One region of the Halomonas sp. HAL1 genome, then DNA from elsewhere that is predicted to be linked to it. Evidence: predicted binding sites of a transcription regulator. Region 1 holds the regulator's gene; each other region holds the start of a gene.
What was found. The regulator PhoB, encoded in region 1, activates phosphate uptake and scavenging genes when phosphate is short. The targets are predictions, from matches to a motif close to TGTCATANNNNTGTCANA.

Region 1 (5,703 bases):
CTGAAGTCAAAGCGCTTTCGAGGCCGCATATTCAGCTGTAATGCAATGGCATCAAGTTCCTCTTGGGTGTGGTGCGACAGATCCGTCCCTTTCGGTAAATACTGCCGTATCAAGCCATTGATGTTTTCATTGCTACCGCGTTGCCATGGGCTGTGAGGGTCACAAAAGTAGATTGCAACACCCGTTGCTTGGGTAATCTGTGCATGCTTCGCCATTTCTCGGCCTTGGTCATACGTCATGCTCTTGCGTGCGGCTAGTGGCATTCGGTTGAGTGCTGCGCTAAATCCCTCAACAGCTGAGGTCGCTGTGGCGTCATGTAATTTGGCGAGGATGACGTAGCCACTGCTGAGTTCAACTAACGTGCCGACGGCAGAGGCATTGTTCTTACCTTTGATTAAATCGCCCTCCCAGTGGCCTGGCATTTCGCGCTTCTCTATCTCCGGTGGACGAAGGTGAATGCTCACCATGTCGGGTATTTGGCCACGGCGATCGACCTGACCACGGCGAGGCTTACGGGTCGATTTGCCTTGGCGCAGGCAGTGAATCAACTCTTTCTTAAGCTGGCCCACAGGCAAGGCGTAAATGGCGTTGTAGACCGTCTCACGGCAGACGTAAGCATCTTCAAAACTGGGCGTCATCATGCGTTTGAGCTTGCCTGCTATTTGTTCTGGAGACAAGCGGTTGCGAAGCATATGAATGACCAGCTCAAAGCGTTCACTCCCCAACAGCAGCTTACGTTTTGGGCGACAAACCATGCGTCGAGCGCAGCGGTGCGTCTGCGCACTATGAGCACAGTAGGCACCTGACTGAGTTTGGTTGCGCCGTACTTCACGGCTGAGGGTAGACGGAGAACGCCTCAACATGTGAGCAATCTGGCGGAGCCTCATGCCTTGCCTGAGGCTTACCTGTATGGTGGCACGTTCTTCGATGCTGAGTTCTGAATAGGACATAAATCCAACACCTTACTAAAATTCTTAGGTGTTGCACTCAGTTTCTGCGGCCAAGCACTCAAAAAGGTAGGTAGGTAGGTAGGTAGGTAGGTAGGTAGGTAAAAATAGCGAAATGCCCACAAAAAGCAGGCAGAAAAAAATTAGACCCCGACTGGCGAGGCCCGATATCAGAATAGACTATAGGTAATAACTAACGTTAGCTTCCACTCCTTGTGCGGGACTCCAACCTTGGAATTAACCCTGACTAACGTTTGATTTCCTAGTGATTCATCCTTGAACCTGAAAAGCATCCTTGCCTTTGTAACATCCTGTCAATCACCCTTTCATCCGTTGAAAGGACATTCTTTGATATCTAAATGATAATTAACAATTAGCTACCGCTGTTTTCTTCTACAAGCTCATCGTCGTCATACTCAGCATCATCTGAGTGACCGCTTGACTGAGGATCCATGTCGCTGGCTTCATCACCTTCGTCATGGGTTAAATCATTAGTCATGTCTTTGGTATTATGACCGTCTGAACTATCAGTACCTTGGGGATCCATTGGTTGCTCTTCAGCTGTAATTCCCTGATTTTCATCAATAGCTGAATTTTCATCTGTTTGAGCAAATGCTAACGGGCTTGCCATCAAACCAAAAGATACACCTAAAATGCCAGCTTTCTTGAGTAAATCCTTGGACATCATATTCCACCTCCGATCGCTGTTTATTACCGCTTGGTTAAGAAAGAAGGGCTTATTATAAAAGCCAGCATTTCCTGCGGTCGTCTTCCTTATCTTTAACAATGCAGCGGGCATGCCAAATGCCAAAAAACAGGATAAAGCAATTAAAAATCAATGTATTAATTAAAACAAGCCAAGCTGTAGCGTTCTGTTAAAATAGAAATACCAAGCTTAAAAGCTGTGTAAAAATGGCACATGAGTAAACTCTTACCAACCTTACATGCCAATATTACACACCTTTACAGGTATGGTGCGAGAGGTCGCTTACGGAGCCCTATACAAGACGTGAAGCGGGAAATGAGCAGCGAAAAAGCGCCCCTTTACCCGGGTGGGATTCAATCTGTAATTGCGCATCGTGGCGTAATAGTACGTGCTTAACGATCGCCAAGCCTAAGCCCGTGCCGCCAGTTGCGGTGCTACGGCCTTTATCGACACGGTAAAAACGTTCGGTTAGTCGGGGAATATGGACGGGATCGATGCCTTCACCATTGTCTTCCACATCAATACAGCCGCCGCCAGTCGCGCTAGCTTTCCAGCGTAAGGTGATGTGGCTACCTGCTGGCGTATAGCGAACGGCATTGAAGGCGAGGTTAGAGATGGCGCTACGAATCTCCTGTTCACTACCCAGCAGGCGTGCATCGCTTTCAAGCGCGACAGTAATGGTATGACGCTGATTCGACAGCGCCAGCGCATCATCACAGATGCTTTGTAGCAAAGGCCCTAGCGACAGCGGATGGTGATCTTTCCCCCCCTGGTCGATTTCTAACCGAGAGAGCAGCAATAGATCATTGACCAGGTTTTGCATTCGCTGCGTCTGTTCCTGCATCTGGTTGATGCTTTTGCCCAAACGCGGAGGCAACTGGTCAGCAATATCGCTGTAGGTTTCCAGATAGCCGGAAAGGACGGTTAGCGGCGTGCGCAGCTCGTGAGAGACGTTGGCAACAAAGTCGCGCCGCATCTGTTCCAGGCGATGCAAGCGCGTGATATCCCGGGCCATTACCAGCCGTTCATCGTCACCGTACAGGGTAATTTGATACTGCAGGATTCGACGCTCGTCAATCGGCGATGTCAGCGTTAGCGGCTCGCCATACTCCCGCGCATTGAAGTAGCGGATGAAACTTGGCTCGCGCAGTAGGTTGGTAATGTGCTGACCACGATCATGGGCAGTTTGTAGCCCTAGCATGTTCGTTGCAGCGCTGTTCCACCACTCTAGATCACCGTGGCGGTCGAGCATGACCACACTGTCACGCATCGCTTCAGACGACTCTTGAATACGGGCCAAGGTAGCACGCAGCCGACTTTGCGTTATACGCTGGCTTTTCTGATAGCGGTATAAACGATCAAACAATTCACCCCACATACCGTGAGCGGCAGGCGGCTCATCGTGAGGATGTAGGGTTAGCCATAAATAAAGTTCGCGTAGCTGCCGCAAGTGATAAAACAGACATACTGCAAGCCCTGCCGCAAGCCCTAGCCCTGCTGAGCCCAATAACCAGCCTAAACAAGTACCCAGTGTGGCCAGCCACGCTAGACGCCACAGTTCACGGCTCCATAGGCGCACATTTACACCCGTGCAGAGAAACGGTATCCGGTACCCCGAACCGTTTGAATCAGGTTTTGATGCACATCGCCCAGCGCTTTTCGTAAGCGTCGAATATGCACATCGACCGTACGCTCTTCGACATACACATTACCACCCCATACTTGGTCAAGCAGTTGGCTACGTGTGTAAGCGCGCTCTTGATGGGTCATAAAAAACTGCAGCAGACGATACTCGGTCGGACCCATTTCCAACGCTTTACCGTGAGCGCTTACCCGGTGGCTTACCGGATCAAGCAACAGGCCATTAATCTCAATCGGGTCCTCAACGCCACGCGGTGTCGCACGACGCAGCACCGCTTTCAGCCGTGCCACCAATTCGCGTGGAGAAAAAGGCTTGGTGATGTAATCATCGGCACCGGCTTCAAGCCCTTGGATCTTATTATCCTCTTCGCCTTTAGCGGTCAGCATAATAATCGGGATCTCGGCGGTAGCTTCTTCGCGCTTCAAACGCCTAGCCAGCTCAATACCGCTGGTGCCAGGCATCATCCAGTCAAGCAGCAATAAATCAGGTTGGTGGTCAACCACCATGGCATGAGCATCCTGGGCGTTATCTGCTTCGAGCACACGGTAGTCAGCCATTTCCAGCGCTACCGCGATCATCTCGCGAATCGACGATTCATCATCGACAATCAGAACGGTTTTGGCGGTCATACCAGAGCCTCACGGTGTGCAAAAAAGCCAGTTCAAAGAAAAACAGTTCAATGACATGTCAGTGACGATAACACCATGACTTGATGACAGTTACATGACAATGGCAGTTACTGACCCGCCGCAGGCCACCAACTTAGCGCAATACCAGTAAAAATCAGCAGCCCCGACCAGTGATTATTCAGAAACGCCTGGAAACAGGGATCCCGCTCCTGATAACGAATTAAGCGCTGCTGATGCAGGAAAGTTGCCGCCATTGCAGCGAGCCCTAGCCAAAAGAACCCACCTAACCCGACCCGCCAGCCTACCCATGCCAGCAACCCCAGGGTGGCTACCTGGAGTAGGCCGATTATCAGGCGATCCGCGTCGCCAAACAGCACGGCTGTCGATTTAATGCCAATTTTTAAATCATCGTCGCGATCGACCATGGCGTATTGCGTGTCGTATGCCACCGTCCATAGCACGTTTGCACAGAAAAGCAGCCATGCTTCCAACGGCACATGGCCCAGCACGGCGCCAAAGGCCATTGGAATTGCCCATGAGAATGCCGCCCCCAGCACCACCTGGGGAAAATGGGTATAACGCTTCATGAACGGGTAAATAACTGCCAGAAATACCCCGCCCAGCGAGAGCAGCACCGTAAACCAATTAGTCAGTAGCACCAGAATAAACGCTGCGGCCACCAAACCAATAAACAGCAATTGAGCCTCGGTTTCGCTGATTCGACCTGTGGCGAGCGGGCGATGCTTAGTGCGTTTCACATGGCCATCGAAATGGCGATCTGCATAATCGTTCACCACGCAGCCAGCCGCGCGCATGACGTAAACACCGGCCACAAAAATCAGCAGCACATCACGGCCGGGTACCCCTTCAGCGGCAATCCACAGCGCCCAAAGCGTCGGCCACATCAACAGCCAAGTGCCAATGGGTCGATCCAAACGCATCAGCTGTATAAAATCTGCCACGCGAGCCCATCCCTTCGGCCGCAACAGTGAACGATCCATGCTTACCTCACGAAAAATAAGATGCAGGCGCTAGCCTAGCGCGATGGCAGATCAAGGTCATCCGCCATCGCACGCAAAAAATACTCCTGCACCAATAACGACAGCCCACCGTGATTACCGCCGTGATAAAACACTGAACGTCGGCCCCAGGTACAGTCACTTTCGATACCGTTCATACGAGCAAATAAGGAGGATTGGGTAGTGGCCTCAAGCGGCCCGCGAATTAAACCTGGCTGACGAAATAACCAACTGCCTAGCGAGCGCTCACCTAACCCTTCCAAACGCTGGCCCTTTAACTGAGTAAGCGGGGCGACGGAGCGCGCCACCACCCACGGCGTTTCATCCAAGCACAGCGCGACTTCACGCAGCCATGCATAGCGTTTGGGAGCAATGCCCAACGCCCGTGCCTCATCCGCTCGCGGCCAGCCTACGCCCTGGCGTAGCAGTCGAACGCGAAACTGCTTTTCACCTCCTGCGGCTATTAAGCGGGCGGTTAATGAGTCGGTTGAGGCAACCCACTGCCACCAGGAAGTACTCATGGCAGGTCGCGCCGCATCAACGGGCCGCCAGCGCGAAAAGTGAGGAGTTTGCCGAAAAGCTGCAGGCGTCACCAAGTTCTCCAGGGCAATAAACGGGTCGGCTAGTGTAACATGCAGCACTAACAGGCTTTTGTTTCAGCGACTTTTTTGGTGTCTGCATGCCCACCTCACAACCAGAGCTCTCTTCATCCCACGCTGCGCTGGTCATTATTGGCACGGGAATGGCCGGGATTGGCTTA
Region 2 (5,703 bases), 880 kb from region 1:
TTACGCGCGTGATTGTAGGTTTCGCGCTTTAGTGGCGGGAGATCTTCCAGGCTGGCGGCGCGGAAGCCGCGCTCTACAAACCAGTGGGCGGTGTGGGTGGTCAGCACGAACATTTCGTTTAAGCCGCGCTGGCGGGCACGGCGCTCCATGGCTTCCACCAAGCGCTCGCCGCGCTCGCCGCCACGGTAGCTGTCGTGCACGGCTACGCAGGCGAGTTCGGCAATACTGGTATCGGGGAAGACATGCAGCGCGGCGCAGCCGATCACCATGCCGTCGCGCTCGATCACCATGTAATCATCGATTTCGTGCTCCAGGCGCTCCCGGGAGCGGGCGACCAGCATGCCCCGCCGCTCTAGCGGTTCCAGCAGTTCCAGCAGGCCCGCCACATCGTTCAGCGTTGCGGGGCGCAGCTGTTCGTAGCGGTGCTGGGTAATCATGGTACCCACGCCATCACGGGTGAACAGCTCACCCAGCAGGGCGTCATGGTTGTGCCAGGAGAGCAGGTGCGTACGCGCCACGCCTTCCCGTGCGGCGGTGCAGGCGGCCTGTAAATGGCGGGCTAACTCACTGCCAGGAACGGCATTGGTTAAACGCGGCTCGGCTTCTGCTGGCGAGAGTTGGCGCAGTAGCGCGCCGTGCTCATCTTCCAGCCCTTCCGACTCACCGAGCAGAATCAGCTTGTCGGCTTTCAGCGCGACGGCGGCGTGCTGGGCGACTTCGGAGGCGTCTAAATCGAACACTTCGCCGGTACTGGAGAAGCCCAGCGGCGGCAGCAGCACCAATGAACCTTTTTCCAGCAGACCTTCAATGGCGTTGGCACGCACCCGACGCACTTCACCGCTGTGGTCGAAATCGACGCCTTCACGCACGCCTAGTGGCTTGGCGGTCACCAGGTTGCCAGAGATCACGCTGAGCTCTACACCGTGCAGCGGTGTGCTGGGCAGGCCCAGCGACAGCCGCGCTTCCAGCCACAGCCGCTGGCGGGCGGCGACCTGCTCTACATGGGCCATCACGGCGCGATCCGCTACCCAGCGGCCGTCGATACGCGTGGGCTCAACGCCCGCGGCGGTGAGCGATTCATGCACCTGGGGACGAATACCAAACACCACGACCAAGCGCACGCCCAGGGTGTGCAACAGGGCTAAATCCTGAATCAGTTGCTCCCCGCGGCCAGACGCCATCGCTTCGCCTTCAATTAAGATGACAAAGGTTCGCCCCCGGTGAGCATTAATGTAGGGGGAGGCGTTACGAAACCAATCAACAAAGGGGAAGCGCGTATCCAAGGGCCGCTCTCCGGCAGCAGGTGAAAGAAACATCAGACGTTTACCACATCCAACTGGGTTACTTTAACAGAGCACAAAAAACAGCGGCACCTTCTAATGCAAATCTGCTGAATCTAATGCAGATAAACATGAAGATGCCGCTGTGATGTTCCCGCTCAGGTACTTCTTAACGTTTTTCGAGCCGTGGCGTACTGCGTTTTATAGGCACTGCTTATTAGCTATTAGCCAACCAGTGGTTAGCCGAACATGCCTTTGAACATAAAGAAGAACAAAATCGCAAGGCCAGCACCGGCGGGTAGCGTGATCAGCCACGACATGGCAATCGTGCCGATAACCCGCAGGTTCAACGCCGCCATACCGCGTGCAAGCCCCACCCCAAGAATCGCCCCTACCAGCGTGTGGGTAGTGGAAATTGGCAGGCCCGTGCCAGAAGCCAGTACGACCGTGGTGGCCGCCGCCAGCGTGGCAGCAAAGCCACGGCTGGGGGTAAGCTCGGTAATACCGGTACCCACGGTCGCGATGACTTTATGGCCATAGGTGACCAGACCCACGACAATACCGCCGCCGCCAAGTACCAGCACCCACCAAGGCACCAGCGCAGAACCACCAATTTCGCCGCCGGTTTGTACTACGCTGATCACCGCTGCCAGCGGGCCAACCGCATTCGCCACATCGTTTGAACCATGTGCAAAGGCCATGGCACAGGCGGTGAAGATCATCAACACGCCGAACACGCGCTCTACGTTGGCATAGCCGAAGTGATCATTTGCGTTGTGCTCGAACTTGATACGCCGCTGCATAATCAAGCCGATGCCCATAATCACCAACCCCAGCAAAATTGACAGCAGCAGGCTCTGATTAAAGGTTAAGTCCAGCCCCACATGGGACAACCCTTTCGTCAGCGTGACCATCGAAACGATAAAGCCCACCAGAAACACATAGCCCGGCACGTAGCGTTTAGCAGCCGTGAACGGGTTGGCATCTTCAAAAATCAGGTGGTGAACCGATTTAAACAGCAAAAAGCCAATGGTGCCCGCCAGTAAGGGAGAAACCACCCAGCTCGCAGCAATCGTGCCTACGGCGCCCCAGTCCACTGTGGAGGGGCCTAACCCTGCAACAGCAAAGCCCACAATCGCGCCGACAATCGAGTGCGTCGTGGAAACCGGCCAACCTTTCATAGACGCTGCAAGCAACCACGTACCCGCCGCCAGCAGTGCTGCCAGCATGCCGTATACCAACAGCTGAGGATCGTCTTGCAGTAGTTCGGGGTCGATAATACCTTTACGAATCGTATTGGTAACCTCGCCACCGGCTAGCCAGGCGCCGAGAAATTCAAAAACAACAGCGATCAAGATCGCTTGTTTGATGGTGATCGCTTTCGACCCCACCGAGGTTCCCATCGCATTGGCGACATCATTCGCACCAACGCCCCAGGCCATAAAGAAGCCAAACAAACAGGCCAGGATAATGAAGATTTCACCGTACTGGGCAATAATCAGCATGAAGATCCCCTTAGCGGGCGGTCAGTATCTGCAGACGGCTACCCACACGCTCAGCGCGATCGGATAGTTCGCCAACCCATTCAATGATTTTGTAGAGAAAGATCACGTCCACTGGCGGTAGCTGGCTCTCAAGCGAGAACAGTTGGCGACGGATCGTCACTTGTTGGTCATCGGCTTGGTGCTCAAGGGTGTGCAGTTCACGGATCATGTTCTGCATGACGTCGGAGACGTTTTTTCCAAAGCCGGACTCAAGCAGATCCTTGAGTTCTTCCAGTGCCTGGCGGGCTTGGGCAACACAAGCAACACTGGTACGGATGTAATCGCGCATTGCATCGGCCAATTCATCCGGCACGCGCATTTTACGCCCCAACATAATGCCGGTAATGTCACGCACCTTGTTGGCGATCTTGTCCTGCACGCTGATCAGGTCGAGCAGATCGGAGCGCGACACCGGAAGAAACATGGTGTTGGGCAGGTTCAACCGCAGCTCTGTTTTCAGCGTATCGGCGTCATGCTCTAAGCGGGTGACGTTTTCGCGCAGCTCAGCCGCTTTGTCCCAGTCATCAGCCAGCGTTGCTTCAAAAAACGGCAACAGCAGATCGGCACATTCATTTGCCTTGACGATATGGGCCAATAACGGCTGGAATGGCGAGCGGCCAAACATCGAAGAAAAAGGATTGGAGGTAACCATAATGCCTTTTAGCCTGTTTTCGGGAAGCCTGGAAATGGCGGCGCCAGTATAAAGAGTGCGCCCGCCGCCGTCATGAAAAGTTCATAAATGTAATCAAATATTCATTTAAATGTCACGATAACGAGGTGGCGAGCGTCATGAAAAACCCAATCCCCATGGAAGTAGAACTGAAACTTGCCCTTGCACCAGAGGGACCTGCCGCGCTGTGTAACCACCCGTTTCTAGTATCGAAACCCTCACACCAGCACACGTTAACCAATACCTATTTTGACACCCCGGAAGGCGATTTAGCGAAGGCGCATATTGCGCTACGCCTGCGCAAAATAGATGGCAAAGTGCTACAAACGGTGAAAACCGCAGGCCAGGGCGGCGGCGGATTATCTCAACGACAGGAGTGGGAGTGGCAAGTTCCTGACCACGAACTGGATCTGGTAGCTCTTGCCGAACTGCTCCCCTTTCAAGGCCAGCTTAGCAGCGTGCTACATGCCCTTGCCCCCCAACTCAGCACCGATTTCACGCGGCGCAGCTGGCAGCTAACCGATGGCTTAGTAAACCCAGGCGCAATAGGCCAGCGCAGTCATATCGAGCTGGTGCTGGATGAGGGCGAAATTATCAGCGGTGGCTACCGCACGCCCATCCGCGAGGTAGAACTTGAATTAAAGGACGGCGACCCGGAAGCGCTGTGGGCATTGGCACTGACACTTTCAGAACAGGTACCGCTGCGCCCTTCAGATAGCAGCAAAGCATCTCGGGGCAATGCACTTAGCAACCAGCACTGGCCACTTCCCAAGGCGCACTCACCGGCTGAGTGGCTACACCGCGCAACGCTGGCGCTGGATGCCTACCACGACAGCCAGCAGGCAAGCTTTCTAAGCGATGCCCAACAGGCGTTAGTCACTCTCGCTGACCACCCCGCGCTGGATGACAACGCCCGCGTGTACGCTCAGGCGTTACCCGGCAGCTTAGATGCCAATGGTCAGCCCAGCACGGCTTACGGTAACGCTGCGTTGGCACTGGCCCATCGCTTGGCGTACCAAACCGAGCTACGCTAACGGCTTAATGCTATTTCAGGACTGTTTTTAAGGACCGAATTGAGGCCCACTTCAGGATGATGCGATGAATTTAAACTTAACCCCCGGTGCGGAAGGCCTACGCGCTCAACTTTTTCATATTATTTTCGAATCCGACACACCGGGCGCTAAAGCCTTTGATATTGCCTTGATCGGGGCTATTTTGTTGAGTGTCGCGGTCATCCTGTTGGGTAGTATCGAGATTTACGCCGAACGCTACGGGCCCATTTTCTTCTACATTGAGTGGGCATTAACGATACTGTTCAGCTTAGAGTTGTTAGTTCGCATTTACTGCCTTGAGCGCCCCTTGCTCTATCTAAAAAGCTTTTATGGAATCGTCGACTTAATCGCTATTTTACCCACTTGGCTAGTGCTACTGGTCCCTGGCGCTCATGGGCTGGTGATTGTTCGTTTGCTGCGAGTGCTGCGTATTTTCCGCATTTTGCGCCTGATGGAGTTTGTCGGTGAAGCCAGCCTGCTACTCGACGCGTTAAAACGCAGCCTGCGTCAAATACTGCTATTTTTTTCTGCCATTTTCATGGTGGTCACGCTGTTCGCGGCGTTGATGTACACCATTGAGTCACCGGAAGCGGGCTTCACCAGTATTCCAATGTCGATGTACTGGGCCATCGTTAGCATGACCACCGTGGGCTACGGCGACATCGTCCCCGCCACCGCGTTGGGTAAAGCGATTACCATGATCTTGATGCTGCTGGGCTACTCGATTATTGCTGTGCCCACCGGGGTATTCTCCGCTCAGGTGATCCGCTCAATACGTGAGGATCGTTACTCCGAGGAAGCCTGCCCCGGCTGCGGGCACGACCGCCATGAGAAGCGTGCCCGCTACTGCCTGCGCTGCGGTACTTGGCTTGATGAAAATAGCGAAGACCCGCGCAAAGCCAAAGAAGAACCTTCGTCTGACTAGACTCAATCTAAACGAAAGGCGTGATATCACCGCGCCCTTCGCGAATGATGGTAGGCGGCAGTTCGCGCAGGTCGATAACGCTGGTGGGGTCTAGATGACAGGCGCCACCGTCGATAATGGCATCCAGATGCGCGCCAAAACGCTCGCGGATCTCTTCCGGGTCGTTCATGGGAAAATCATCGCCCACCGGAATGAGCGTCACGCTCATCAACGGCTCCCCCAAGGCTGCCAG
Region 3 (5,703 bases), 1.5 Mb from region 1:
CGCTTTTTCACTCTGATGGAAGCACCTATTCAGCAAGCCACAACGCTTAACGATGCTCTCGAAGAGTTACCTGAAGAGCCTGCCGATGAAGAGGGGCTCCGTGACCGCATCCTCGAAGCGCATCGTATTTTGATGCATATGAACGAGCATAACCGCGAGCAGTTTCAGCCGCTGGTTGATATGCTTGAGTCGCAAGACGCCGCCACACATCAATAAGCATTCATCTTTAATCTGGTTTGACTTTCCTCACGCTATCGCAGTGAGTGATTCATCGTTTTCATCTACTGCGATAGCGCTGTGCCTATAGCGTTTAGCCCCGACAAGGGTCTTAAAATCGGCTATGATTAGCGGCCTATCTATTCCCGCGCGTTCGTTATCGCCGTAAGGAGACCCATGCATCTTAATCCCCGCCGCGTAGCGTTGCTAGTTGCCGCCAACACGGCGCTTGCCCCCTTTGCGATCGACGCCTACCTACCTGCGATGGGAATAATCGCCGAAAGTATCGGCGCAAGTATTCATCGCACTGAACTTTCCATTAGCGTGTTCTTGTTTGGTTTTGCGCTGGGCCAGCTCTGCTTTGGGCCGCTTTCGGATCGCATGGGCAGAAAGCCTGTACTCCTGGGCGGACTAGTGGTGTTTATGCTGGCAAGCCTGGCTATTACGATGGTCGACAGCTTGCCTACACTGCTGGCCTGGCGGTTTATTCAAGCGCTGGGGGGCGGGGCCTGCGTGGTCAACTCGGCGGCAATTGTGCGCGACTGCTTTAGTGGGCGCGAGGCCGCTAAAGTAATGTCCACCATGGCGATGATTATGATGCTGGCACCGTTGGTGGCGCCCGCCGTGGGAAGCCTATTGTTGCATGTGGCCGGTTGGTGGTTAATTTTTGTTTTCTTGGCTGTTTATGCAGGCTTTTTACTCTGGCTGTTAGGAACGCGACTGCCTGAAACTCGCGATATGTCGCTTCCTGCGGCGTCACCGCGGCAGGTTATTCGCAATTACGCCAGCGTGCTCAAACATCGTGAAGGGATGGGCTATATCTGCGCAGTAGCCGCTTCCTTTGCCGGCCTTTTTGCCTTTGTAACCGCTTCGCCGTTTCTCTATCTCGACTATTTTGGTCTATCGCCAGGTACCTATCCGCTCGTGTTTGGTGTCAACGTACTGGTCATTGCGCTCTCCAACCGCGTCAATATTCACCTGCTGCGTAAACGCACGCCACAGCAAAATCTACGCTTGGGGCTGCTTATACAGTTAGCGGCAGCGCTAGGGTTAGTAGTAGTGACGGCGTTAAATATCGCGTCACTCATGGTTGTTGTGCCACTGATTATGCTGTTCACCGGCATGATTGGGCTGATTACCCCGAACGCAATCTCTTCATTGTTGGATCATTTTGGTCATATTAGCGCTACTGCAACGGCGCTGTTAGGCGGCATCCAGTTTACCTGTGGTGCTCTCGCGGGGGTGATGGTCGGATTGTTTGAAGTTGAGCACCTATGGCCAATGGTGCTGACCATGTTGGGCGCCGCTTTGTTGGGAAATATCGGCGTACGCAAATTAACCAAGGCGCCCGTCATAAGTGATTCACAGGGATGAGTCGTAGGCATGAGCAATAAGAATGAGCAGCAGTGATGGATAGCATGTTGGCTTGGGTCAATATGCCGATGAGTACTTGGTTAGCCTGCGCAGCCGTGCTGCTACTGGGTGCCTTTGTTCAGCGGGCAACCGGTTTCGGTTTGGCCGTGATCGGAGCACCATTGCTGCTGATGCTTGAGCCACGATTGGTGCCGGTCATTTTAGTGCTGTTTGGCTTTACCGTTTCGTTAATGATGGTGCGTCACTATTGGCATGAGGTGCGTCTGGATTCCATTGGCATGGCGTTAGTGGGGCGCCTGCCTGGCAATGCGCTGGGTATTTGGCTGCTGCTCGCCGCGCCGATGTTTTTGTTAGAAAAGCTAATCGCCATCATCGTACTGTTTGCTGTGCTGGTGACGTTGTGCCGCTTTAAACTGCCGGTTAATCGAGTAACGCTATTCGGCGCCGGTGTGTTGTCAGGTATCTTTGGCACCGTTGCTGCCATCGGGGGCCCGCCCATGGTGATATTGATGCACGGCTTGCCTGCTGATCGGGTGCGGGGAAATCTGGCGGCCTTTTTCATTTTGACCTCAATGCTGACCATTATGACTCTCGCCTTCGCTAATCAGATTCAGCTCTGGCATTTTCAGGTTGCCCTTACCTTTCTCCCTGCGGTACTCGTAGGTAATGCAGTGGCGGACGCCATTGCTCATCGCTTGGATAGACGTTTACTGCAAGGCGCTTCGCTAGCATTGTGTACCTTGGCGGCACTGGGTTTACTGCTGTAAACGAAAGCGAATTCCTCACGTAGCAAAAATTCTTTCATGTATTGCTCACTGTCATGAAGTTGTCATGGAACCAGTGCAAGGTATGCCTTGCGAAGGTTAGATCCCTACATGAACAGGAGTTTTTCGCATGAACCGTATTCTAAAAACCACCGTTATCGCGGCTGCTGTAATGAGCGTTGCCGGTGTTGCCCAAGCCCGTGATCAAATCCGTATCGTAGGCTCCAGTACCGTTTACCCGTTTGCCAGCTACGTAACTGAAGAGTTCGGTGCCACTACCGGCAACCCGACGCCTGTTATTGAATCAACTGGTTCGGGCGGTGGTTTGCGTCTGTTCTGTAACGGTGTTGGCGAAGGCACGCCAGACATTACTAACGCTTCACGCCGCATGAAAGTCGCTGAGTTTGAGCGTTGTGAAGAGAACGGCGTTACCGATATCACCGAAGCTAAAATCGGTTCTGACGGTATCGTGCTTGGTCAGTCCAACACGAATGATGTTGTTGACCTGACGCTTGAGCAGATTTTCATGGCAGTAGCCGCCCAGGTGCCGGTTGATGGTGAGTTAGTTGATAACCCCTACACTAACTGGAGCGAAATTGATTCTTCGCTGCCAGACCGTGAAATCTCCATCTATGGTCCGCCAACGACTTCTGGTACCCGTGACGCTTTTGAAGAGCTAGTACTGGAAACTGCATCGCTTGAAATGGATGTTTACGGCGAAGAAGGCTACACCGATATTCGCTCTGACGGTGTTTACATCGACGCTGGCGAAAACGACAACCTGATCGTTCAGCGCTTGAGTGAAGATACCGGGGCAATGGGTATCTTTGGCTACTCATTCCTTGAAGAGAATACCGATTCCCTGAACGGTGCCACCATCAACGGTGTTGCGCCAGAGCCCGAAGCAATCAGCTCAGGTGACTACCCCGTGGCGCGTTCACTGTGGTTCTACGTGAAGAACCAGCACGCTGAAGAAGTACCGCCGATGGCTGACTACGTCGACATGTTCATGAGCGAAATGATGATTGGCGCAGATGGTTACTTGAAAGATATCGGCTTGATCGTTCTGCCTGAAGAAGAGCGCGAAGAGTGGCGTCAGGCTGTAGCAGATCGCACTACAATGTCAGTAGACGTTCTTAAGTAAGTCGTTAAGTTAGAAATGAAAGTGGCCGGCAGCGTAAGCTGTCGGCCTTTCATTTTATGACAGCGATAAATTGGCGTTTGTCACATTGCTGTAATGTTTGTGCCCCAAAGTAGTCGCCAATACGATTTCATTAAGTAATGCGAGAGAAATTCGATGCAGACTAACCAGCTTCTTCTGATTTTTTGCGGTGCGTTACTACTGCTGGGGTTGCTGGCGTTTTTTGCTGGCCGTTCAAAAGCCACCCGTTTACGCAGTGCGGGCACGGCTATGTTTGCTCAGCCAGATCAATACGCCTGGTTCACCGTGCTTTCGACCGCTGGTCCAGCCGTGGTAGTGAGTGCGCTGGGGGCTTTTGTGCTGCTTCTAATGGGCGCCGATATCCCCACGCTCTATTTGCTGTCCGCGAGTTTAGTGATTGCAGCAATAGGGCTGATGGTAAGTCTTAACCAAGTTAAACCTGATTTTCACGCCCGTCAGGCCATTGAGCGGGTTATCCGCATGGTCTTGGCCGGGGCAGCGTTAATCTCGATTTTCACTACGTTCGGCATTTTGTTCTCGATTATTTCCGAGGCGCTGCGCTTTTTCCAAATGCACAGCTTCTGGGAGTTCATTACCGGCACCACGTGGAATCCAGGCGCGAGCTTTTTAGCGTCAGCGGGTCGTGGAGACGGTAGTGGGGCTGAATTTGGTTCGGTACCGCTGTTTGCCGGTACCTTTATGATTACCGCTATCGCTATGCTGGTCGCTGTTCCTATCGGCCTGCTCTCCGCGATTTATATGTCCGAGTATGCACCACGTAACGTGCGCACCATTGCCAAGCCCGTCCTTGAGGTTCTGGCAGGTATTCCTACCGTGGTTTACGGCTTTTTTGCCGCGATTACGGTAGCGCCGATTATCGTCAATATCGCCGGTTTTTTTGGGCTCGACGCTTCTTATAATAACGCCGTCGCCCCTGGTGTCGTGATGGGCATCATGATCATCCCGTTTATCTCTTCGCTGTCGGACGATGTGATCAACTCTGTGCCCGATAGTATGCGCCAAGGGTCGCTGGCATTAGGCATGACCAAAGGGGAAACCATACGAGATGTGGTCATTCCTGCTGCTCTGCCGGGTATTATTTCAGCCACTCTGTTGGGTATGTCGCGCGCGCTAGGTGAAACCATGATTGTGGTGATGGCGGCAGGCATGCGGCCCAATCTTACCGCTAATCCGCTGGAAGATATGACCACGGTGACCGTGCGTATTGTGGCGGCTTTAACCGGGGACCAAGAGTTTGCAAGTGCTGAAACGCTGTCAGCTTTTGCCCTGGGGCTGGTGCTGTTTGCGGTGACGCTCACGCTGAACCTGGTATCTGTACTGATGATCCGTCGTTTCCGCGAAAAATACCGCGTGAATAACCTGTAACGCTGAGGAACTGTTTCGATGAGCCATACTTTTGACGAAATCAGCCAGCAGCTTAAGCGGCGTCACCGTAAGTCTGCCCGCCTTAAATGGATATCAATGGGATCGTTGGGCTTGGCAGGCCTGTTTCTGGTGCTGTTTTTTGCCGATATGCTGAGCAAGGGGTTGCCAGCCTTTCAGCAGGCGTATATCCAGACCGAGATTAGTTACACCGAAGAAGCGCAAACCGATGGACGGCAGGCGTTTGACCAAGAGTTGCTACCGTTAATCAGTCGCACGGCGGTGCGAGTAATTCCCATGGAGTTGCGCAATAACCCTGGGATGATTGGTACCAGCGAAGCGCAGTGGGTGTTGGCAAACAGTGAAGTTGACCAGTACCTGAAGGGGCACCGAAATCGCCTGAGTGAAGAAGAGCAAGCCGCTCTTGATGAGCGTGTTGAAGCAGGCCAGGTGGATCTTCGCTTCAATAGCACCTTTTTTGGCTCTGGGGATTCCAAAATCGCCGAGAATGCCGGTATTTTATCGGCAGTGGTCGGCACCGTGATGACCATGATCGTAACGCTGGCGATTTCATTTCCTATCGGGGTAATGACAGCGGTTTATTTGGAAGAGTTTGCGCCGGATAACCGTTTTACCCAGGCGATTGAAATTAATATCAATAACCTGGCCGCCATCCCTTCGATCTTGTTCGGCTTGTTAGGTTTGGCGATCTTTATCAACTTCTTCGGTGTGCCACGTTCATCGCCGTTGGCCGGTGGTATGACGCTAGCGCTGATGACGTTGCCGGTGATCATTATCTCAACG
Region 4 (5,703 bases), 1.7 Mb from region 1:
CTGACTGCATCCAGCTGTAGCGATGCGGCCAGCGTTAACGGACCGAGCGGGCAATGGGGTGCCAGGGCGACATCGTAGGCCGATGCCAGGGCGTTGATCTTTAGCCCCTCGCTGATCCCGCCGCAGTGGGAAATGTCGGGCTGAATAATGTCGATCATGCCGTCGGCCAGCAGGTCGCGGAACTGAAAGCGGGTGTGCAGCCGTTCCCCGGTGGCCAGCGGGTAACCCAGGCCACCGGCAATATCCTTCAGGCAAGGCAAGTGCTCCGGGGCGACCGGCTCTTCCACGAACATCGGGTGAAAAGGCTCCAGCTCTCGCAGCAGTGCTTTGGCCATTGGCCGATGTACGCGGCCATGAAAGTCGATCCCAATGCCAACATCCGGGCCCACGGCGTTTCGCGCTTCCGCGACTCGTGCTACTGCTTCATCAATCTTGCGATGGGAGTCGACGATTTGCAGTTCGGGCGTACCGTTCATTTTGAAGGCAGTAAAGCCTTTTTCGACCAAGGCCTTGGCACCAGCGCCCACGTCGCTCGGGCGGTCGCCACCGGTCCAGGCGTACATGCGCATCTTGTCGCGTACGGCGCCGCCTAACAGCTGGTGAACGGGCACACCCAGATCGCGACCTTTAAGGTCCCATAGCGCCTGATCGATACCGGCAATCGCGCTCATCAGAATAGGGCCACCGCGGTAGAATCCGGCGCGATACATGATGTTCCAGAGGTGTTCGATTCGGTGCGGGTCCTGGCCGATCAGGTAGTCGGAAAGCTCGTGAACGGCGGCTTCAACGGTTGCGGCGCGGCCTTCAATCACCGGCTCGCCCCAACCGTAGCAGCCTTCGTCAGTCTCGATTTTGAGAAACAGCCAGCGCGGAGGAACTTGCCAGGTCTTTAGCTTGGTAATTTTCATGTCCGGTCATCCTTTTGGATAGGAAATATTTAGTGAGTAATGTTAGCTAACAATGCCAAGGTCAATGGCGGTGCGGCGCAGCACTTCTCTGGCGGCGGTTTCTGCAGCGCTGGCATCGCGATGGCGAATAGCGTCAAGTACTTGACGATGGCGGGCGAGGCTGTCGTCCAAGGTGTCAGTACGGTGTTGAGAGCCATGAATCAACGCCATGATAGATGGGCGCAGTAAATGCCCCATTTGTCGCCAGACTAAATTGTGACTAGCGCGATAGGTGGCATCGTGAAAGGCAACGTCGTATTCCGCATGCTCATCGCGCGCATCAACGCTGCCTGCGGTGTTTTCCATACCCGCAAAGGCGCGCTCCAAGCGTTCGAGGTCTTCAGCTTCAGCGGCCTGGGCGGCGAGCCCGGCGACTACTGGTTCGGCAGAAAAACGAAAGGCGTAAATGGCCCGTACCAGCTGAGGGTCAAGATTGACCAGGCCGGTCATCCACTCGCTCATCAGCGGGTCGAGCAGGTGCCAGTCGCCCATTTCGCGCACCAGCGTGCCCCGACCCGCCGTACGTTCCAGTAGCCCTGCCGCGGAGAGGCTGGTCAGCGCATTGCGCACCTGATTGCGGCTCACCGCAAAATGTTTGCTGATATCAAGCTCGCGGGGAAAGGTAGCACCCGGCTGCCAATGGCCTGTCAGCAGCGCCTGAGCGAGTAGGCGTGCTAACTGTTCAGCGCCCCCTTGGTGGGGCGGTAGAGCGTCCAGCGTCATGGCGTGTCTCTTATTTTTTATTGGTTGAATCTTAGTCTAGTAAATGTCTGACATTTAAACAAGTCATGCCATGAGAGTCTTTAGATAGCCGATGACGCCTTATCCAATCAAAAAAGCCCACACCGGTTTGAAACAGATGTGGGCCAGTGACTAACGACTCGTGGGAATGCCGTGGCGTAGCATCCAAATTAGAAAAGTAAGAAATGCCAACTTCAGACTGTCATTACTCCGTCATTTCTCCTCGCTAACGTATCTCAATAACCAATGGAGAACATAATGCGGAAAAAACTATTACTCACGGGTGTCGCGTGTATGACGGCTTTAGCGTCTTCTGCTCAGGCTGAGGTGCTAGGCGGATTGGTGTTTTCTGACACTACGCCCATTGCCCAAAACATGAACGCAGCAGATGAGTTCACAATTGTAGGTGATGACGACTTGATGACTATGGATGCCATCAATGCAGATGGCTCGGTAAGGGCCATTGTTGAAATACCAACGGGTACATCGGCGAAATGGGAAGTCAGTAAAGATGATCCCAAAGCGGTTTATTGGGAATATAAAGATGGTGAACCGCGCGTGGTGAGTTACCTGGGGTATCCCGGTAATTATGGTGCTATTCCAGGCACTGCTCTGCCAAAAGAGTTGGGCGGTGATGGGGATCCGCTCGACGTGATCGTTTTGGGTCAAGCCGTACCTCGTGGTGAAATTGTCGACGTGAACGTGATCGGTGTACTGAAAATGCTGGATGGCGGCGAGCAAGATGACAAGCTAATTGCCGTTCTCACTCAGGATTCACCTTTTGCACATATTGAAAGCATGGCGCAGCTAGATAGCGAGTACCCAGCTGTAAGTCAGATCATTGATCTATGGTTTGCCAATTACAAAGGGCCTGATGGCGGTATGGAAGGGCTTGGATTTGACGATGCAGAATCGGCAAGGGCGGCGCTAGAAGCCGCTGCTGAAAACTTCGCAGCGATGCAATAATGACTAAATTGTAGTCATTGGAAGTTGAGGATCTCAGCTTACTGTTGCTACTGCCCAGCGAGCATCGGTGACCGTCCAGGCGGTCACCGAACTGGATAGTCATTAAGTGGTTCGAAGCACTTCGATATCCGCATGGGTAGGGAGTGATGCGTAAGCGCCTGGCCGAGTAACGGCATGGGCGCCGCAGCGGCAGGCGGTACCCACTGCGCGACTGAGAAAGTCGGCATCGTTGTACCAGTTCTCATTGATGCCGTGGGCCGAGAGCTCCGCTAGCAGCCCACCAATAAAGGAGTCACCTCCGGCGGTAGTATCCACCGCTTCAACGCTCGGAGGCGCAATGCGCTGATCAATACCGACGCCTTTGAGTACGACATCATTGGGGCCGTCGGTGATTAAGATAACTTTTACCCCTGCCGCTAGCCGCTCTGAAAGCCACGACTCCGCAGGGTGGTCGGCACGTAAGTAGTCAAGCTCTTCCAGGGATAGCTTGAGCAGCTCAGCACCGTCTAGCAGCTGCGTGACTAAGCTGGCATCCGCTTCGTCCTCGGGCCATAAATTGTGACGCAGGTTGGCGTCTACGCTGACCAAGCAACCTGCCCGTTTGGCCATGGTGGCCATTGCCAAGGTGACATCGGCAATCTCAGGGTCGGTCAGGCTGTTACTGCACAGGTGTAGAATGGCAGGGCTCTCGAAGATGCCATGGGGTAAATGCTCAAGGCGATAAAGCAGATCAGCCGCGGGTGGGCGATAAAAATCAAAAGTGCGTTCGCCCGCGTCATCCCGGGAAACGAACGCCAGCGCTGTGCGGGCTTCTCGGGTATATACCACGCCGCTTGTGTCGACGCCGTGACTGTTGAGTTCGCGCACGATGAAGTGACCAAACGTATCGTCGCCCACCATGCCTAGAAACTGGCTGGGTACGCCTAAACGAGCGCAGGCGACCGCCACATTAGCGGGAGCACCACCGGCGTAGGGCGTAAAGGTTTCCTGTGCATCCGTTGCCGCCCCTAGACGGCTGGAGAGCATATCCACCAGTGCTTCCCCAAAGGCGATGATTGGCGTCATCAGTGGCTCCTTAGTGTAATTATCGTAATAGTTGTTTTGTACCGCGTCGTTTTATACAAATAGCCTTATGCCACGCAGTGGCCGCGGGCGGCTTCTAGCAATTCATACCAGGCTTCCCGGGGTAGCGTGGCAGGGCCTTTGAGCATGTCGTTGATTCGCTCAGGTTTAACGCTGCCAATTACCGGTACTGGCGAGTTAGGAAGACTGCGCAGCCATGCCAGCGCTAAAGCACTAGGGGTGCTATCAAGCTCTGTTGCCCACTTATCCAAACAGTCACCAACGGCGCCTTGCATCAATTGCCCACCTGCCAAAGGTGACCATGCCATGGGCGCGTGGCCATCGGCACAGAGATCATCAAAGCTGCCGTCAAACAGCGGCGTTGTGTGGGCAATAGAGAGCTCGATTTGGTTGGCTGATAAGCGGTGATGCATGGCGCCCTGCAAGCGCCGCCACTGGCTGGGCAAATGGTTGGAAACCCCTGCTGCGCCAATTTTTCCGGCGTCAATGGCGTCGTCCAGCGCATGGCCGGTCGCTTCCGCGTTCATCAGAATATCGGGGCGGTGAATCAGAAAATGATCGAGACGTTCGACATTCAAACGCGCAAGTGAGGCATCAATGGCACTATGAAGATAAGCAGGGCTGGCGTTGTAGTGCTTTACCTTACCCGAACCGGGTGCAGGGTTGTCGTTGGCGATGCTCGCTTTGGTGACGACATTGACCCGCTGAGCCAGGGCAGGGCGCGCCCGCAGTGCGGCGCCAAAAAGCGTCTCGCCTTGGCCGTTGCCGTAAATGTCCGCATGGTCAAACCAATTAAGGCCCTGTTCAAGGTGCGCTTCGATCCAGTCCGCCAATCGCTCAGGTTCGTGCATGGAGGGTGTTTCGTGCAGGCGCATCATGCCGAGTAAAAACGGCACATCAAAAATGGCGGCGGGCATAGCAGGTTCCGTATTGGTGTTGTTAGGAGTGTTGTTAGAGGTGCTAGAAATGTTATTAAAAAACCTCTTCGTTATGCAGTGCCTCAGCGGCGCCTAATAAGCCTGTCCATGGGGCGGTAACCACCCAAATGGGGATATCGGCATTATAAGCACCCATGCGTCCTTTATTGACGAAAGCGGCGCGCAGTTCACTTTTGGGTAACCAATCGAGCAGGCGCGGCAGAATGCCCCCACACAGATAAACACCGCCCCTTGCGCCCATGGTCAAGGTGGCGTCGCCGCATACATCGCCAAGAATTTTTAGAAAACGCAGCAGGGCGGCAGTGGCGAGGGTATCGCCTTCATTGGCGGCTTTTGTGACATCTGCCGGGCTAGCTAAGCGTGGCTCAGCATCTTCAAATGTGCAGTAGGCTTGATAAAGTTCTAACAAACCCTGGCCGCATAAGACCCGCTCTACACTGATACGCGTACGACGCTGTTGAAACACATCCACAATCGCTCGCTCGGTATCATCCGTGGGCGCGAAGGTGACATGGCCGCCTTCGGTAGGCAGTGGAATCCAGGCGCGCTGGCCGGGGAACACCCCGGCAACGCCTAGCCCCGTGCCAGGCCCGATGACAAGGCGTGTGGCATGCGCCTGAGACTTGCCGGGCTGGACTTCGACCAATTCACTGGCAGCAACATGAGGTACACCCAGTGCCTGGGCAGTGAAGTCGTTAATGACTTTAAAAACAACGAGGTTCAGTGCTTGCTGAACCTCGCTTTTTAAAAATTCCCAGTGGTTATTGGTCATCTTGACCCGCTCAGCGTGAACGGGGCAAGCAAAGGCTAAGCACGCCTCTTGGGGGGCTTTATCGCCGGTAGCACCGACACGCTGTAAATAATCCTGCACCGCTTCAATAACGCCGGGGTAGTCAGCGCAGGGAAGATTCACAATATCGTGCGGCGTGATCTCGCCTGGCGTGACTAACGCCAGGCGTGCATTGGTGCCACCTATGTCGCCAATGAGGGCCGGTCGGCTCATTGGTCCTCCTGCTCGATTTTTTCCA

Region 2: the regulator PhoB is predicted to act here: its motif matches at 3,576-3,593, upstream of Q3Y66_RS03695 (TIGR00153 family protein).
Region 3: the regulator PhoB is predicted to act here: its motif matches at 2,407-2,424, upstream of Q3Y66_RS12355 (PstS family phosphate ABC transporter substrate-binding protein).
Region 4: the regulator PhoB is predicted to act here: its motif matches at 1,889-1,906, upstream of Q3Y66_RS11685 (inorganic diphosphatase).

What each region holds. Positions count from the first base shown of each region.
Region 1 covers NZ_CP130610.1:4,145,458-4,151,160, forward strand. Annotated here, with positions in the region: gene Q3Y66_RS19280 (IS30 family transposase) at 1-950, opposite strand, end outside; gene Q3Y66_RS19285 (hypothetical protein) at 1,321-1,635, opposite strand; gene phoR (phosphate regulon sensor histidine kinase PhoR) at 1,946-3,232, opposite strand; gene phoB (phosphate regulon transcriptional regulator PhoB) at 3,235-3,924, opposite strand; gene ubiA (4-hydroxybenzoate octaprenyltransferase) at 4,032-4,925, opposite strand; gene Q3Y66_RS19305 (chorismate lyase) at 4,961-5,584, opposite strand; gene Q3Y66_RS19310 (NAD(P)/FAD-dependent oxidoreductase) at 5,623-5,703, shown strand, end outside.
Region 2 covers NZ_CP130610.1:773,007-778,709, reverse strand. Annotated here, with positions in the region: gene argA (amino-acid N-acetyltransferase) at 1-1,283, opposite strand, end outside; gene Q3Y66_RS03700 (inorganic phosphate transporter) at 1,520-2,785, opposite strand; gene Q3Y66_RS03695 (TIGR00153 family protein) at 2,796-3,476, opposite strand; gene Q3Y66_RS03690 (inorganic triphosphatase) at 3,614-4,528, shown strand; gene Q3Y66_RS03685 (ion transporter) at 4,593-5,471, shown strand; gene Q3Y66_RS03680 (L-threonylcarbamoyladenylate synthase) at 5,479-5,703, opposite strand, start outside.
Region 3 covers NZ_CP130610.1:2,627,312-2,633,014, reverse strand. Annotated here, with positions in the region: gene Q3Y66_RS12370 (STAS domain-containing protein) at 1-216, shown strand, start outside; gene Q3Y66_RS12365 (multidrug effflux MFS transporter) at 394-1,590, shown strand; gene Q3Y66_RS12360 (sulfite exporter TauE/SafE family protein) at 1,626-2,357, shown strand; gene Q3Y66_RS12355 (PstS family phosphate ABC transporter substrate-binding protein) at 2,485-3,498, shown strand; gene pstC (phosphate ABC transporter permease subunit PstC) at 3,652-4,902, shown strand; gene pstA (phosphate ABC transporter permease PstA) at 4,921-5,703, shown strand, end outside.
Region 4 covers NZ_CP130610.1:2,483,465-2,489,167, reverse strand. Annotated here, with positions in the region: gene dgoD (galactonate dehydratase) at 1-908, opposite strand, end outside; gene Q3Y66_RS11690 (FadR/GntR family transcriptional regulator) at 951-1,670, opposite strand; gene Q3Y66_RS11685 (inorganic diphosphatase) at 1,947-2,654, shown strand; gene Q3Y66_RS11680 (carbohydrate kinase) at 2,757-3,719, opposite strand; gene Q3Y66_RS11675 (aldo/keto reductase family oxidoreductase) at 3,785-4,654, opposite strand; gene glk (glucokinase) at 4,710-5,678, opposite strand; gene edd (phosphogluconate dehydratase) at 5,675-5,703, opposite strand, start outside.